Regions from separate parts of the Paenibacillus sp. FSL H7-0940 genome, predicted to be linked through region 1. Evidence: predicted binding sites of a transcription regulator. Region 1 holds the regulator's gene; each other region holds the start of a gene.
What was found. Region 1 encodes Rex, which represses fermentation and respiration genes when NADH is low (regulators of the CRP and FNR family bind a similar motif). Its sites were predicted from a motif close to TTGTGAAATATTTCACAA; they were not measured.
Positions count from the first base shown of each region.

Region 2: a site for Rex is predicted at 805-822, ahead of adhE (bifunctional acetaldehyde-CoA/alcohol dehydrogenase). Genes of this name have one in related genera too.
Region 3: a site for Rex is predicted at 1,186-1,203, ahead of MHB71_RS09875 (cytochrome ubiquinol oxidase subunit I). Genes of this name have one in related genera too.
Region 4: a site for Rex is predicted at 1,502-1,519, ahead of pflB (formate C-acetyltransferase). Genes of this name have one in related genera too.

Region 1 is NZ_CP150280.1:1,348,823-1,351,032, reverse strand. It holds gene MHB71_RS06100 (amidohydrolase) at 1-759, opposite strand, end outside; gene MHB71_RS06095 (redox-sensing transcriptional repressor Rex) at 746-1,399, opposite strand; gene dinG (ATP-dependent DNA helicase DinG) at 1,619-2,210, opposite strand, start outside.
Region 2 is NZ_CP150280.1:1,049,943-1,052,152, forward strand. It holds gene MHB71_RS04460 (Crp/Fnr family transcriptional regulator) at 1-472, opposite strand, end outside; gene adhE (bifunctional acetaldehyde-CoA/alcohol dehydrogenase) at 903-2,210, shown strand, end outside.
Region 3 is NZ_CP150280.1:2,241,918-2,244,127, reverse strand. It holds gene MHB71_RS09880 (MFS transporter) at 1-881, shown strand, start outside; gene MHB71_RS09875 (cytochrome ubiquinol oxidase subunit I) at 1,281-2,210, shown strand, end outside.
Region 4 is NZ_CP150280.1:1,053,304-1,055,513, reverse strand. It holds gene pflB (formate C-acetyltransferase) at 1-1,419, opposite strand, end outside; gene adhE (bifunctional acetaldehyde-CoA/alcohol dehydrogenase) at 2,057-2,210, opposite strand, start outside.

The DNA of each region.
Region 1 (2,210 bases):
ATGTGCAACCAGGGATGGACGAGAGAAAAAGCCCAGTTTCTCCAGATGTGCCACAGGACGCAGTCCATAATCAGCCACGTTCTGCTCGACTTCACGAAGCGTTTCCGACATATGTGTATGAAGGGGAAGGTTTAGGTCGTTCGCGACCTGCACAAGCTTCTCTATGTAGTCAGGAGGGCATGTATATGGTGCATGTGGCGAGATTACGGTTGTAATGCGACCATCTGCCTGTCCATTCCACTCACGCGCAAACGCAGCCGACTCCTCCAGCTTCCGCAATTGTTCTTCTTCCGAGCACAACCCGATTACACCACGTGCCAGTGCTGCTCTAACGCCGGATTGCTCCACAACTTTGGCAACTTGATCCATGTGATCGTACATGTCCAGGAAAGCTGTAGTTCCGCCTTTCAACATTTCAAGCACCGATAGCGAAGTTCCCCAATATACGTCTTCTGAAGTCATTTTCGCTTCCATCGGCCACATTTTTTCCTGCAACCATACTTGCAATGCAAGATCGTCTCCGTGCCCTCTGAGCAACGACATCGCTGCATGACCATGCGTATTGATCAGACCCGGCAGGAAGAACAGTCCTTTTCCATCCACTTTGGTACAATTTTTGTCTTCATCCGGCAATGTCTCACCAATATGCACAATCTTGTCATTCTCAACAACCATGTATCCGTGGACCACGTTCCATGTTGTGCCGCCTTCATTAACGGCAAATTTGCCGTTGTGAATTACCCATCTATTTGTTGTCATCTTCCTCGTCGTCCTTTCCAGTCTCCAAGTAATAGGCCAAACTAAGCAGATCCGTTGTAAAGTCAGCATGGTGAATGCGGATATGCGGCGGTGTTTTTAGAATGGTTGGTGCAAAATTAAGGATCGCTTCAATTCCTGATTCAATAAGCTGATCGGCTACATTTTGGGCTTCCGTATCCGGAACCGTGATAATTCCGATGCGAATGTTTTCCGTTTTAACCGCTTCCGTCAATTCATCCATTGGTTTTACCGTCAAACTGTTGATTTGACTACCAATCTTCGGTCCATATGCATCAAATACAGCAACAATCTTCATGTTGTCTTTCAGATACGCGTTATAGTTGGACAAGGCCTGTCCGAGATTACCCGCGCCTACCAGAGCTACATTAATTTGCTGATCGATTTTGAGAATGTGACGAATTTTCTCGATCAAATAGGATACATCATACCCGATCCCTTTACGACCAAAATCACCGAAGTAAGCCAGGTCTTTACGAATTTGGGCCGGATTCAGATCCAGCCTCTGTCCAAGCTCTTGAGAAGAAACAGTAGCCACCTCACGCTGATGCAACTCGTTCAAATAACGCAAGTAAACAGGCAGGCGTCGTACCACCGCTTCCGAAATTTTATCCGATTTCATTCTTGCTCCCCCTTACCAAGGCCACGATAAAATAATAGATGAAAAGATGAGCATTCTGTATAAAACTCAAAGATAAACGTGACATTTTATACAGAATGCTCCTTGTAATTTAGGTTATAAGTTCTTACGTGCAACTGCTTTAATCGGATACGGAAATATCTAATAAAGTTTAACGCCAAACGATAGTGTCATGCAATGATATAACGAACAAAACAACCATTATTTTTGTTCATTAGCAGGTTTTTCCAACCACTCGGTAATTCGTGGAACCATTTGCTCCGTGAGCATGTGCTCCATTTTGGGACCAGGTAATGAGTACAAAAAGAATTTACCATAATACGCTTCAATCACCCGTGTATCATAAACAATGACAATTCCTCTGTCCTTCGCTGTACGCACCAACCGGCCAAATCCCTGCTTGAAACGAATGACCGCTTGCGGCACGGACAGTTTCATGAATGGATTTTTCTTCTGTTCCTGAAGCAACTCACTCTTGGCTTCCACCAACGGATGATTCGGTGGCTGGAAAGGCAGTCGCACAATAGCGAGACAGGTTAGCGCCTCTCCCGGGATATCTACACCCTCCCAGAAGCTGCTTGTACCCAGAAGTACCGTAGCTTTGGCATCTTGGAACCTGCGAGTCAGCTTGGAGCGGCTTCCACTGTCAACGCCTTGCCCAAGCAACGAGATGTCGTTACCAGATAGCGCCTCCTTCAGCGGATCATAGACCTGTCGCAACATCTTGTATGAAGTAAACAGAACCATCATGCGTCCACGCGTGGCAATTGCCGTCTCTGCAAGTGATTGCACC
Region 2 (2,210 bases), 300 kb from region 1:
TGAGGGTGGAGCAGAGTGCACCCGGTTTGCCATATAACATGAGATCCCGGAACTTCGTCTGTGTTAACCGGTGGTGGATGCCCATCCATTTCATAAAATCGATCGCGAAGTCACAATGCTGGCAGATTAACATTTCCAGGTCTTTATGCTCCAGTACACCGATCTCACTATCCTCCAGCACTTCCGCTGAGAAGCTGTGTTTAGAGCCAAAGAAGGGATCAGCCTGCCCAATCATATCACCGGACTGATACATGTACATGATCAGTTCCTTGCCTTCATCCGTGGATTTGGTGATCTGGGCACGGCCCCGTTTCATATAATAAAGTTTGTCAGAGATATCGCCTTCCCAGTACAGATGTGTACCTTCCGGATAGGTTCTATCTTTCATGGTAACCAGCAGATGGTTGAAATTTGCTTCCGAGAAACAGTTAGTATTACCGCGCTTTTCCAGTACAGTTGTTAGTTCTCTCATAAGTCTATCTCCCCTTTATGTCCATCGGACGACCTTCTGTAGTAAGCAGTAGCCTCCGAGGTTCGCCGCAAACCGTTGCCGTCCTGATCAGGGTCATCTCGGCCGGGAGGAAGGACGGTACAAATTGCGGTGGTTCAATTTTTAAGTTCAGTATATACCTAATCTTACCGTTTGAGGGGGAAGGAAAGGGGGCAAAAATGACGAAATTTCAAACATTGTGATAAAATTCACTTTTGATGGAGAGGATGAATTTTACAGCCCTATATTTTAAATAGGAAGTGAAAATGGTCGTATGAAGGACACTACAAAACTTAAATTAAATTTGTTATACTTTGTGAAAAAAATCACATAATTAAGTTTATTGTCATGTTACGATGTGAATGTAAACGAGAGAGACAAACTAATACGAACCTTTAGGAGGATGAGGGAGATGGCTGTAAAGAACGAAGTCGCCCCAGCAAAAGAACCGACAGCAGGTCAGTATATTCAAACGTTAATCGACAAAGCGAATAAAGCACACGCCGCATTCATGAAGATGGACCAGAAGCAGATTGACCGGATTGTGCAAGCGATGGCACTTGCGGGTCTGGATAAACACATGATGCTTGCCAAGATGGCCGTAGAAGAAACAGGCCGCGGAGTGTATGAGGATAAAATCACCAAAAATATATTTGCAACAGAATATGTGTACCACAGCATCAAGTACGATAAAACCGTAGGTGTGATTGAAGATAACGAGTATGAAAGCTTCCAGAAAATTGCGGAGCCGGTCGGCATCATCATGGGTATTACACCAGTTACCAACCCAACATCAACGACGATGTTTAAAGCATTGATTTCCATCAAGACGCGTAACCCGATCATCTTTGGTTTCCACCCATCTGCACAGAATTGTAGCCGGGAAGCTGCTAAAATCCTACTGGAAGCGGCTGTGAAACATGGTGCACCAGCGGATTGTATTCAGTGGATTGATGATCCTTCCATGGATCGTACAAACGAACTGATGAATCACAATGATGTGGCTCTCATTCTGGCAACAGGCGGATCAGGCATGGTACGTGCAGCGTACAGCTGTGGTAAACCTGCACTGGGCGTAGGACCGGGTAACGTTCCTTGCTTTATCGAGAAAAGCGCGGATATCAATCAGGCAGTAACGGATTTGATCCTGTCTAAATCTTTCGATAACGGCATGATCTGTGCTTCCGAGCAAGCGGTCATCATTGAAGAACCGATCTTTGATCAAGTGAAGAAAAAAATGATTGCAAATGGCTGTTACTTTGTTAACAAAGATGAAGCAGCAAAATTGACAGCAGGTGCGATTAATGCCGAGAAATGTGCGGTGAACCCGGCTATTGTTGGTCAATCTGCGGTGAGTATTGCGAAGTTGTGCGGTATTGAAGTTCCGGCAGGCACCAAAATTCTCGTGGCCGAGATTGAAGGGGTAGGTACCAAATTCCCATTGTCGGCTGAGAAATTAAGCCCGGTACTGGCTTGTTACAAAGTTAAAACGGCAGCAGAGGGCATTGAACGTGCAGCAGAAGTGGTTGCTTTTGGCGGTATGGGTCACTCTTCGGTTATCCATTCAACAAATGAAGAAGTGATCGGCAAATTCGCAGATCGTCTGCAAACTGGACGGATTATTGTGAACTCACCATCCACACACGGTGCCATCGGGGATATCTACAACACAAACATGCCGTCATTGACACTGGGATGCGGATCATACGGACGTAACTCG
Region 3 (2,210 bases), 890 kb from region 1:
CGAGTTTTTGGTTCGCCTGGAAAACAATCCCGAAGGACGAGCAATCCCTGTCTATCTCTGGTCAAATGTCCATTCGGCAATGGCTTGCGTTAATTGACGCACCAGGTATCCTGATGTTTACGGTAGCTTTGGTGACTCTGCTCATCGGTTTACTTTCAGTAAATTCCACAGGAGATATTTCAACATGGCATCTGCTGACAGGGGGGATCGGGTTAATCGCACTCGTCATGTTCTTCCGACATGAATTAAAAGTAGCCACGCCTTTTATCCCTCTGCGAACGTTTGCCTCATATCCGGAGATGACTTGGGTGAATGTGCAATACATGTTGGTGAACATCCTGTTTTACGCACTTTTTTTTGGAGTTCCTACGTATTTGAAGCAGGTACGTCATCTCAACGAAGTTCATACAGGAATGAGCATGCTAGCTTTGGGGTTATGTTCGGTCATTATTGCTCCGATCGCAGGGCGCTGGATTGACAGATCAGGATCACGGCCAGCTCTGATCGTATCCGCTTCTTTAATGACATTTGGCTCTATATTAATCGTTGTTATGAATGAAACTTCTCCAATCTTCATAATCATTGTTGCCTTAGCTTTATTTGGCATAAGTAACGGCCTAAACGCGGTCGGTATGCAAGCAGCACTGTTTAAAAGCACACCGAAAGAAATGATTGGAGTCGCATCGGGTATTTTTAATACATCACGCTATCTGGGGACCATTTTATCGTCGTTATTGATTGGAATTGTTATGGGGGATACATTCAATGTGACAGGATTTCAGATGCTTGGAATCATCCTTACGGTATTAGCTGCATCACTGATCATCATGAGCATACGTCGCGAGGCAGGTTTGGTGAGTCCGGAGCAAGTAAGCAAGTAAAATAGAGAATCTGCCGTGCAATAACACGTTTACACCCAATGAATCAATAGCTCCATTGGGTGTATTTTTTGATTTTCACCAAGTTGTCAGAAAGAGTTGATCCTTTCTTGAACGTTTAGGGTAGAAGCCGTGTCTTTGATTGAATTAGGTAAAAATAAAGATATAATAATTTTGATTAATAGGCTTGGTTAGTACATTAAGTGCATCAATATCAGATTTTAATAGGCATCCAATGCTTCTTATTATCGGGGGCCTACAGGAGTAAACGCATTATAGGTGTGGCAAGATATCGTCATACCTAACTTTGTGAAATTTTTCGCAACTCTGCATTGAGCTTGGCCAAATCTGATATTGAATGTTTCTAAATTGAACAGAGTTTGAAAGGAGGCAACACAAAGAATGGCTATTGATACGGTTTTATGGAGCAGGCTAGTGACTGGTTTGACGCTCGGGTTCCACGTGATTTTTGCAACGCTTGGTGTCGGCGTACCTTTGATGATTGCTATTGCAGAGTTCATCGGCATTCGGAAGAAGGATCACCATTACATACTTATGGCAAAGAGGTGGTCCAGAGGGTTTGTCATTTCTGTCGCGGTTGGTGTCGTGACAGGCACAGCGATCTCACTACAGTTGGCCTTGGTATGGCCGAATTTTATGAAACTTGCCGGGAATGTCATTGCACTGCCACTATTTATGGAAGTATTTGCATTCTTTTTTGAAGCAATATTCCTGGGCATTTATCTGTACACGTGGGATCGGTTCAAAAATCCGTATATCCACTGGTTGCTGACTATTCCGATTGTCGCCGGGGCAGGCATGTCTGCTGTTTTTATTACAACAGTGAACGGATTCATGAACCAGCCTGAAGGTTTTGTCATGGAAGCAGGTCAATTCATGGCAGTGAACCCCGTGCAAGCGATGATGAATACAGCGACGTTCTCCAAAGTGTTCCATGTATTAAGCTCGGCTTATCTGACAGGAGCTGCTCTGTTAGCAGGAATAGCAGCCTTTGCGATGCTGAGAAAAGGAGTGTCGGCCTACCACAAAAAAGGCTTGAATCTCATGATGGCCGTTGTGCTGGTATTCAGTTTGTTAAATTCTTTAGCTGGAGATGTGTCTGCCAAGTTTTTGGCTGAGCATCAGCCGGAGAAGCTCGCAGCTGCCGAGTGGCATTTCGAGACGGAAAGCGGCGCGGATTTGATTTTTTTGGGATGGCTGAATGCAGAACATGAAATTATAGGCGCTCTTCATTTGCCGAAACTGCTCAGTTTCCTTGCCTTTGGAGACTTTAACGCCGAGGTAACCGGGCTGAACGAATTTCCACCAGAT
Region 4 (2,210 bases), 300 kb from region 1:
AACCTCATTGTAATCCAGCACTTCGCTAGTAATGGCAGGATACTCAGGTCCAACTTGTGCTCCGGATTTCTCGTCACGACCACCGTTGATCGCATACAGGAGAGCTTTAGCCAGGTTGGCACGAGCGCCGAAGAATTGCATTTGTTTCCCGATCTTCATAGCCGACACACAGCATGCAATACCGTAATCGTCACCGTAGATCGGACGCATCAGATCATCATTTTCATACTGGATTGAGCTGGTTTCGATGGATACTTTACTGCAATAATCTTTGAAAGCTTCTGGAAGTTTCGTTGACCAGAGAACAGTCAGGTTCGGTTCTGGTGCAGGACCCAGGTTGTGCAGCGTATGCAGGAAACGGAAGCTGTTTTTGGTTACACGCGTTTCACCATTCACGGACATACCACCGATGGACTCAGTCACCCATGTTGGATCTCCACTGAATAGTTCGTTGTAATCCGGTGTACGCAGGAATTTGACAATCCGCAGTTTCATTACAAAATGGTCAACCAATTCCTGAGCCTGTTCTTCGGACAAAATGCCCTCTTGCAGGTCACGTTCAATGTAGATATCCAGGAAAGAAGATACACGTCCCAGTGACATCGCAGCACCGTTTTGTTCTTTGATCGCAGCGAGATAACCGAAGTACAACCATTGGAACGCTTCTTTTGCTGTTGTCGCTGGCAAGGAAATATCGAACCCGTGCATATCGCCCAATTGTTTCAATTCTTGCAATGCACGAATCTGTTCAGACAATTCTTCCCGCAGACGAATGACATCTTCATCAATAACATCAACTTCGAGTGCATTCAGTTCGCCTTTTTTGTTACGAATCAGGAAGTCTACCCCGTACAAAGCTACACGACGATAGTCACCGATGATCCGGCCACGGCCGTAAGCATCTGGCAGACCTGTAATAATTCCTGCTTTACGCGCTGCACGCATGTCGGAAGTATAAGCATCGAATACACCCTGGTTGTGTGTTTTGCGAATGTTTGTAAATATATCAATGACGCCCTGTGGCATTTCAAAGCCATATGCCTCACATGCGTCAATCATCATGCGAATTCCGCCTGTTGGTTGAATGGAACGTTTGAACGGAGCATCGGTCTGAACGCCGACAATCTGCTCTTTGGATTGATCCAGATAACCGGGTTGGTGAGAAATAATAGTACCTGGTGTGTTCACGTCAACGTCAAGGACACCGCCGTTATCCCGTTCTTTTTTGGTCAGATCAGATACGATCTCCCACAATTCTTTGGTATTCTGGGTTGCACCTGCGAGAAATGCTTCGTCGCCGTAATACGGAGACAAGTTGTGTGCCAGAAAATCATTCACATCTACGGATTTGGTCCATGTTCCTTTGGTAAAGTTTCTCCAGCCTGTTTGTTGTTTGACATCTTTTTCAATCACCGACATCGTAATCCCTCCACTAATTTGGATTTCTGGACACATAACATCTTGCTTCATTCGTAGCATTGTGTGCCCAGAGCCGCGATTAATGTGAATTGTTTCACATAAACCGGAACATGTTCTCTCTACTTGGGAACCGGAACCGCGGGATGAATGTTTTTCTTACATTTTCAGTATACGACTTGAGGCTTTCATCATCTGTGATTTTTGTCACAAAGCCAGTGAACTAACTCACTCCACCTGCGCTGTGTCCCATTGACCCCTGTAAATTCACACTTAGCCACTGCGCGGGCAGAACAACTTCCGATCGCTGTTATCCCCGGATTTTTTCAATTTTATATTTCAAAGGGGAAAATCCGGGGATAAAGGCGAACGCTCCGCTTCTTCAGTTTTTTCTGCCCACTCCGTTATTGTGTGAACATCTGGCTCAAACAGCCACATCACGGATTACGTGTAACCTCTATAGAACCCTTTGCTCCTCTATGCTCGGAGCAAATCAAATCTTAGAATAAATCCTGAAAAACAGGTGCTTCGCTCTTCTGTTTTTCTGCCCTCTCGTTATTGTGTGAAAGACGGAAATCGGGGCTCCCCTCTCGGGGAACCCTGATCTTCTTGCCGTAAAGCACGCTTTGTTCTAAATTTATTATTCAAACTTTCCGTAGAAAGCGTTGCGGTATACATCAGCCAGTTCAGTTACCAGCGGCAACTTCGGATTGGCGGTTGTACATTGGTCTTCGAAGGCACGGTCAGCCAGATAATCGACATGTGCTTCAAAGTCTTTGGCATCGAATCCGATC